2 regions of the Mesobacillus boroniphilus genome follow, and region 1 is predicted to be linked to the other one. Evidence: riboswitches for the same ligand, from Rfam matches in the RefSeq annotation. Region 1 holds a riboswitch; the other holds the start of a gene.
What was found. A riboswitch is a leader RNA that binds a small molecule or an ion and turns the genes downstream of it on or off. The one in region 1 is predicted to bind S-adenosylmethionine.

Region 1 (4,216 bases):
TCAATCTCCGTTTTGAACGCTTCAAGGATTTGCTGTTTTTCCTCGTCAGTTAACAGGAACTTTTCCTGAAGGTTTGCTGGCAGCTTATTGATCTCCCACTTTTCATAGATAACTTCCTGTGCGTTCAGAAAAGCTTCTACCTGCTGCTCATCAACGATTCTCTCCTGTGTGTTTTGCTTTACGATAAATGCCATGTGAATCTCTCCTTTTTTAAAATGTGTATTATTTACCAAATGGAATCTGCTCTAAAGATCCTGAGTTAAACTACCTTGAACAATTGGAATGGCTTGTGCTCGAGTAATCTTAACTGGTAACGGAATAAAAACTCAGTAGCTTCGAGAATTTTTTTAGCTTCAAATGCGTTCCTGCCCCAGACTGTAATGCCATGGTTACGGATAAGGACTGCGCCAGTATCCCCTTTTACGTGCTCTGAGAATGACTTAGCAAGGCTTGGGATATGCGCATAATTTGGAATAATGGGAATTTTGAGGACGGCATCTTCCTCCCAAATATTGAAAGCCTTAATTAATTCCTGTCCCTGGAATTGCACCTCGCCCCTGTCTCCATAGACTTCGGAGATGACATTGTTATCAATCGTATGGACATGGAGGCTGCATCCAGCATTTGTCTTCTTGTATACCTCGACATGGAGCAGTGTTTCGGCAGAAGGCTTCAGATGTGTTTCCTCCACCGGCCGGCCGTATTGGTCAACAAGCAAAAAGTCTTCATCAGTTCTTTTCCGCTTATCCTTTCCACTTGCCGTCACAAGGAATTGCACCGGGTCGCTTTTCACTTTAATCGCAAGGTTGCCGCTAGTTCCCATGAACCAATCACGCTCTGCCAGTTCGGCCTTTACATCCGCCAGTTCTTCCCACTTCGATTCTAAAATGCTCATCCCTTCACCCCTGTCTCAGTTTTAAGAGCTTCAATACAGTCGTAAAAAGTTTCAAATGGTCTATGTGGAATCTCCCACTCTTCACATTTATCTTTCAAGTAATCTCTAGCCAGCACAAAATCTGCTTTTTTTGCCGCTTCAAGATCCGTCACGGAGTCACCGATGACGATTTTATAAGCTCCAGTTTGTTCCAGCTTTCTCATGATTGATGGTTTGCAGCAGCCGCAATCATTTGAACATTGATCATCGCAGCTGTTTGGCCACTCAATTTTTATTGTTTTTCCAGAAAAATCAGAACTGTTACAGTAAACGCCATCTATTGGGCCAAATTGTTGAATGATAGGTTCTATGAAAAAATCAATGCCGCCGCTTACGATGTATACTGGTATTCCTTCCTTGCTGGCATAATCCAGGAATTCCTGAAAACCATGGCGAATCCTCGCATTCCGGACCGCAAACTCAACGATTTCTTTCTTCGAGGTGACTGGAAGGAGGGAAAACATTTTCCCTACCCCTTCCCTTATAGAAATGGTGCGGTTAAGAACTGCTTCTTTTAATCCGTCCCAGCCTTCAGGCCCAAATTCATTCATGATTGCAATGATATTGTCCTTTTCGGTCACTGTTCCATCAAAGTCGCAAAAAATCACTGGCTGCCTCACTTTGCCACCGCCTCAGCCGAACCCCAAAGACTTATAGCAGTCTTTAACTCATCATGCTCAAGGGCGCCTTCTTCAAGTGATTTTCCTTGAAGCACTGTTTCAATTGCCTGCCTGAATGCCTTGCCACCGCCCTTGGCTCCACCAGGATGGCCATGAACGCCTCCACCTGCATTAATAATAGAATCTACTCCGAAATCTTTTACAAGCAGCGGGACCATTCCAGGATGTATGCCTGCTGATGGAACTGGGAAAGTCCTTTTAAATTGATCCTCAGCAGTCAGTGCCTCAGCTATTGATATTGCCTGCTGCTTTTCGAGCGCAACACTTCCATAAGGTGACGGAAACAGCGAGAAGTCTGCTCCGGCATAACGGAGTAATTTTCCCAGAAGCAAGGAATGTGAAAAACCATATTCATCTGCCGATGTAAGCGCGCCACTTACTGCAGGGTGAGCCATGATTGGAATGCCGATTTCGTCATCTTCCCTAAGTTCCTGCAAAACATCCAAGCCATAGGCAAATACATTGAACAAAAATGCGTCGGCTCCAAGTTCAGCCGCTTTTCTCGCTTTGTCCCTCAACTGTGATGTTCTTCCTGTCAGGTTGGCAGCATATAAGGTTCTGTGTCCAGTAGATTCATAGACTTCATCCAGAACCTGTTTCCCAAGAGCGATCCTCTTTTCGAAAGGAGTAAGCTCATTTTCAAAAAGGATTTCGTCATCCTTGATCAGGTCAACTCCTCCGAGGCTCTGTTCTTTCAGCTGTTTTAACAGAAAGTCCATATCACGTCCGATGACACCCTTGAAGATACTCATAAGCAATGGCCGGTCGTGTACACCAAGCTTTTTCCTGATTCCTTCAATTCCAAAGCGGGGACCAGGGAATTCTTTTTTTAATTCTTCTCCAAATTCAAGGTCGACCAATTTAACCTTGCCATCAAGCGAAAGTTTTCCAAATACCGTTGTTAAAATTGCCGGCAGGTCTGGTGAAAAATTGAGGGCAGGATAAGCGATTTTGATTGTTGCCACCGTCTCTGAATTGCTGTCCAGGCTTGAACCTTCTACAGATACAACTCTCCCCTTATGTTTTTTTAATTGTTTTTGGTCCAGTTCAGGCAAGTCAGTCCAGGATCCCACTGTCAATCCAAGGGCGATTCCCTCTGCTTTTTTCTCCGGGTTATGTTTAGCATCATGGACTATATATGTCGCTGTAATTTCACTCATTAAGATCAATCCCTTTCTGTTAGAAAAGCGCAAGCGCCTTGTCCAGCCCCGACAATCGTTGCCCGCCTAAAACGCCACGTCGTGTGGCTGGCGGGTCTAGCACATCGTGTGCCACGGAGGGCCGACCAGTGAAGTCGGTCTTTGACTTCATTGGCAGGACCGAAGCGTCTCGAGGAGTTAGGAGCCGCAGCTAGACAAGCGACTCGAGGGGCTAGGCGCTGGAGCTAGACATTAATCAAAGTGCAAAAAATAATAAAAAAACCTCTTCACAAAGAAGAGGTTAGAAAATACACTAAACTCTTCTCATCTTTCAGCTTTCGCTGCAAGAATTAGCACCGTGCCCAGCTAAATGCTGGATCGGTTGCCGGGCTTCATCGGGCTCGTCCCTCCGCCTGCTCTTGATAAGAAAATAATTTAATCAAGTTATTTAATTGGTTAAAGTAAATTTGTTAATTAGGATTATGTCAGGTTCATAAATCAATGTCAACTATTTTTTGAAAATTCCCAAGCTTTCAATTCTACTTACTGCCTCATACAATCTCTCCTCGGAAGTCAATAAGCCAACCCTTACAAAACCCTCACCATGTTCACCAAACCCTACACCTGGCGCAACAGCTATATGTGCTTTTTCAAGCAAGAAATCCGCGAACTCCACCGAAGTGAACGGTTCAGGCACATTCAGCCAGGCAAAAAATGAGCCTTTCGGAGCAGTCACCTGCCAGCCAATATTCGTAAGACCGTCAATGAGTATATTTCTTCTCGATTCATATAGATCATTTAACTCAGCAACGCATTCCTGCGATCCTAACAGAGCCTCTGCTGCCGCCTCCTGGACTGCACCAAACAAGCTGACATACATATGGTCTTGAAGCAAGTTGATCGCAGCAATCACACTCTTGTTCCCTGCAGCAAACCCAACACGCCATCCAGCCATATTATACGTTTTTGACAGAGTATAAATCTCGATTCCTACGTCCTTAGCACCTTTTGACTGTAAAAAGCTTTGTGGCTGGTTCCCGTCAAAGCCAATTGCTCCATAGGCAAAATCGTGTACTACACAAATCTCATTTTTTCGAGCCAGCTCGATTGTCCGATCAAAAAATTCTTTGTCGGCAACTGCACCTGTAGGATTATTAGGGTAGTTCAGGAACATCAGCTTTGCTTTATCCAATTCCCCCGCACTTAATTCAGTATAATCGGGCAGAAAGCCATTCTCTTCTCGGAGTGGCATGGTAACCATCCTAGCCTTTGCCAGTTCGACTCCAGACCAGTAGTCAGGGTAGCCGGGATCAGGAACAAGAATCGAGTCTCCAGGGTTCAACAGGCATTGAGGTATTTCTACCAGGCCAGCCTTGCCCCCGAATAGGATGGCAATTTCTTCTTCTGGATCGAGATCGACTCCATACTGCCTTTTATAAAATGCTGCTGCAGCTTCTTTTAAC
Region 2 (4,216 bases), on a different contig from region 1:
GAAATATCGAGTCTAAGGTAACCGGTATTTCGGAAAAAATCACTCAGCTTGTCGAAGGTATGGATGCCTCAAAAGAACTGGGCGCAAGGGTCCTCCACAATGTGGAATCCATCAGTGCGGTCGTCGAGGAGACAGCAGCAGGAAGCGAGGAAATCTCGGCATCGACCACTGAACAATTATCTGCATTTGGAAACCTGTCGAAAAAGGTTACAGACTTGAGGAAGCTGACAAATGAGTTGAATGATTCCGTTACTATTTTTAAGTTTAATAGATAAACTGAAGAGTACCATGGCCGCTGGGGCTGTGGTACTTTTTTATAAGAAGAGCTAAGTGCGACCGAATTGGGGATGTCAACTTCAGGATTGCGACTTGGTCGAAATATTCGTGGATGTGGTCGAATTAATTCCAAAAGTGGTCGAAATATTCGTGGATGTGGTCGATATAATTCAAAATGTGGTCGAAAAAATTGAAAATTCGCCAATATATTGCCTGGGTAAGGGTACCTTAACCATTTACATGGCGATAAATGAGGCGACGGAGGGTGAATTAACTTGAATTTGACATGCAGTATCGATTATATGAGTCTATAATAAAATAAAAGAAATAAGATTTATAGAAATGGGACTGCTTTAGGCACCAATAACAGAAAAGAAGGTGAAGTTTTGAAACAAAGAGATTTATTCTTAGCGTTTTTTCGCGTGGGAATCCTCGGATATGGCGGCGGCCCGTCTTCGATTCCGCTTGTACATAAGGAAGTGGTAGAAAAATATAAATGGATGGACTCTGATGAGTTCGGTGATATCCTTGCCTTGGGAAATGCGCTGCCGGGACCGATTGCCACGAAAATGGCTGGCTATATTGGTTATCGCGTAGGCGGATACCTGGGGATGATCAATGCCCTCGCCGCGACGATGATTCCGGCTATCATTCTGATGATCCTGCTGCTTACAGGACTGAACTCATACAAAGATGAGCCATGGGTGAATGGAATGGCAGAGGCTGTTGTTCCGGTTGTTGCCGTCATGCTTGCTGTCCTGACATGGGATTTCATCAAGAAGTCTGGTAAGTCGAAGCTTGGATGGGGCTGGACAGCCGTGGCCCTTATTGGCAGCCTGGTTCTTCTTCAATTCTTGAACCTGCACCCCGCCATTTTAATTTTTGTATTGCTGCTCGGTGCTTTGCTGAAAAAAGACCCTACTCCATCTGAAAATAAACAAAAGGGAGGGGAGCAGAAATGATTTATTTCCATATATTTTTGGCCTTCTTCATCCCGGGGATACTAGGATATGGCGGTGGTCCTGCCTCCATTCCATTAATCGAAAATGAAGTTGTTGATCGTTATGAATGGATGACAGTTAATGAATTCAGTGAAGTGCTGGCGATGGGGAACGCCCTGCCAGGACCGATTGCAACCAAGATGGCTGGGTATATTGGATATGCTGAAGGCGGCATCCTTGGTGCTATAGTGGGGGTATTTGCCACGGTGGCACCATCCTTGATCCTAATGATCAGTTTGCTCGGACTGTTGATGAAGTTCAAAGATTCCCCGCGTGTCAAAAGGCTGACAATCGTCGTCCGCCCTGTCATTGCCGTACTTTTAGGAGTCATGACCTATGATTTCTTTTTCTCCTCCTATGAAGGGGTCGGCCTGACACAGACAATTCTGATTGGCGGAATCAGCTTCCTCCTTATGGAAAAATTTAAAGTCCACCCCGCCTATATCATCGCGGGATCCCTTGTTTACGGTGCCCTTGTTTTATCGTAAACAAGGGTTTTTCTTTTTCAGAAAAGGCTCTGTTAAAGCCCAATGTTAATTTTAATCTTGTTGATTGTAGTGGAAGGCATGAAGACTCCTGCGGGAGCATGGGACAGGGAGACCCCGCAGGCGCTGAAAGCGCCGAGGAGGCTCCCCGGGCCACCCGCGGAAAGCGAAGTGCCTGGAACGAAAATCAACAGCCTAATTTAATAGAGCCTTTTTAAAAAAATATTTCCTTACTCCCACAATCATGTAAGCGATATCATTAAAAAACATTGGAAAAACTTTGTTGACAAATAAATCAGATAGTTTTAATATTTCAATTATCAAAATTAATTTAATAAGTTACTTATCAAGAGAGACTGAGGGATTAGGCCCTATGACGTCCGGCAACCTCCTTTTTGGAAAGGTGCCACTTCCTACAGAATGTTTTCATTCTGAAAGATAAGTCGTATAGATGTTTACGATGCCTCTTTCTATGAATGAAAGAGGCATTTTTTATTTGGCTCTTTTCTCAAACTTTGCTGCTATTGATTACTAAATAGGAGTGAATGAACTATTTTTCTTCCCAAAGTAGCCTCTTGTTATGAGAAAAGAGCATGCAAACTTAATACCGAACTACAAAATGGCGTTCTATTACGTTAAAGTCGGCTTTAGGATTTTAACAACAATCTTTACGAAAACAGCCTTTTATTTTAAAAAAACGGGGGTGCGAAGCATGATTGAAGTGAAAAACCTGGTGAAGATATATGAAACGAAAAAAGGGTCGGTTACAGGTGTTGACCAAGTTTCATTAAAAGTAGAAAAGGGAGAGATCTACGGAATTGTCGGATACAGCGGGGCTGGCAAAAGTTCTTTGATTAGATGCCTGAATATCCTTGAAAAACCGACATCAGGAGAAATACATATTGACGGTGTAGAGCTTACTTCTTTGAGCAAAAGTGAACTTAGAAAAGCGCGCTTGAAAATCGGGATGATCTTTCAGCATTTTCATCTTGTAAGCGCAAAGACAGTTAGTGAAAACATCGCATTCGCACTGAAAGCAGCAGGTCTTCCGAAAGCAAAAATCCAAGATAGAGTAACTGAGCTTCTTGATATGGTCGGCCTTTCTGATAAAAAAGATGTCTATCCGGCACAATTGTCAGGTGGACAGAAACAGCGCGTTGGCATCGCCAGGGCACTGGCGAATAATCCATCTGTCCTCCTATGTGATGAAGCTACCTCCGCTTTGGATCCAAGCACGACCAAATCAATCCTATCTTTACTTAAAAAGATTAATAGTGAATTAGGCATCACGATTGTCCTCATCACCCACGAGATGGAAGTCGTCAAGACCATCTGTGACAGGATGGCTGTTATGCAAGATGGGAAAATCATTGAAGAAGGGGATGTGTATGAGGTCTTCGCAAATCCGAAACAACCTCTCACAAAGGACTTCGTCAACTCAATCCTACAATTCGAACTGCCGGAAAGATTGCTGGAGGAGCGTCAAGGAAAGCTGATTAAAATCTATTTCCAGGGTGAGATTGCTGAGCAGGGAGTCATCTCTGATGTATTCCAGACCTTTAAGGTTCGCGGCAATATCCTGCATGGGAAGATCGAATATATTCAGGATATTCCATTGGGGATTTTCATCATGGAGGTTTCGGGAGACCAGGTGGAGATTGACCGGGCGATTGCCTACATAGCGGCAAGAACGAAAAACCTGGAGGTGATTGATGATGCTGCTTGATAACCTGATTGCATTGCTGCCGGAATTGAACAAAGCGTTTTTTGAAACAATCTATATGGTCGGCATCTCCATCCTTGTCGCCATTATCGTAGGATTGCCTACTGGGGTACTGCTTTTTGTCACCGATAAAGGACTTTTCCTTGAAAATCAAATTTTTAAAAATATTGCCGGCTTCATCGTCAATATGATTCGCTCGGTTCCATTTATCATCTTGTTGATCGCCCTGCTGCCATTGGCGAATATAATTGCGGGTACGACAATCGGGCCGACAGCCGCATCTGTTTCGTTATCTGTCGCGGCGATTCCATTTTTTGCAAGAATCGTAGAGCAAAGCTTCCGCGAAATCGATAAAGGAGTCATTGAAGCAGCCGTTGCGACAGGTGCTACTCCATGGATGATTATCAAAGATGTCCTGATTCCTGAGGCAAAGCCAGGCATCGTCCAGGGTGTTACCATTACGATCATCAGCCTTGTTGCATACTCCGCAATGGCTGGCATTGTCGGCGGAGGGGGAGTTGGTGACCTGGCGATCCGCTTCGGCTATTACAGATACGACAATACAATCATGATCACGACAGTCATTATCCTTATTTGCCTCGTCCAGCTGATCCAGTTTGGCGGGGACAGGATCGCAAGAATAGTAGACAAAAGATAAATAATAGGGGGTTCTTTTAAAATGAAAAAATTTTTCTTTTCAGTAGTGTTGTTATTATCAATCGGGTTGCTTG

Region 2: linked by a shared signal. The riboswitch ahead of DYI25_RS16780 (methionine ABC transporter ATP-binding protein) and the one ahead of mtnW (2,3-diketo-5-methylthiopentyl-1-phosphate enolase) in region 1 are both predicted to bind S-adenosylmethionine.

Annotation. Positions count from the first base shown of each region.
Region 1 is NZ_QTKX01000001.1:429,284-433,499, reverse strand. Features, by position in the region: gene DYI25_RS02105 (1,2-dihydroxy-3-keto-5-methylthiopentene dioxygenase) at 1-194, opposite strand, end outside; gene DYI25_RS02100 (methylthioribulose 1-phosphate dehydratase) at 260-895, opposite strand; gene DYI25_RS02095 (2-hydroxy-3-keto-5-methylthiopentenyl-1-phosphate phosphatase) at 892-1,554, opposite strand; gene mtnW (2,3-diketo-5-methylthiopentyl-1-phosphate enolase) at 1,551-2,774, opposite strand; SAM riboswitch class I at 3,075-3,182, opposite strand; gene DYI25_RS02085 (pyridoxal phosphate-dependent aminotransferase) at 3,262-4,216, opposite strand, start outside.
Region 2 is NZ_QTKX01000002.1:797,954-802,169, forward strand. Features, by position in the region: gene DYI25_RS16765 (methyl-accepting chemotaxis protein) at 1-275, shown strand, start outside; gene DYI25_RS16770 (chromate transporter) at 663-1,238, shown strand; gene DYI25_RS16775 (chromate transporter) at 1,235-1,765, shown strand; SAM riboswitch class I at 2,103-2,207, shown strand; gene DYI25_RS16780 (methionine ABC transporter ATP-binding protein) at 2,475-3,488, shown strand; gene DYI25_RS16785 (methionine ABC transporter permease) at 3,478-4,143, shown strand; gene DYI25_RS16790 (MetQ/NlpA family ABC transporter substrate-binding protein) at 4,165-4,216, shown strand, end outside.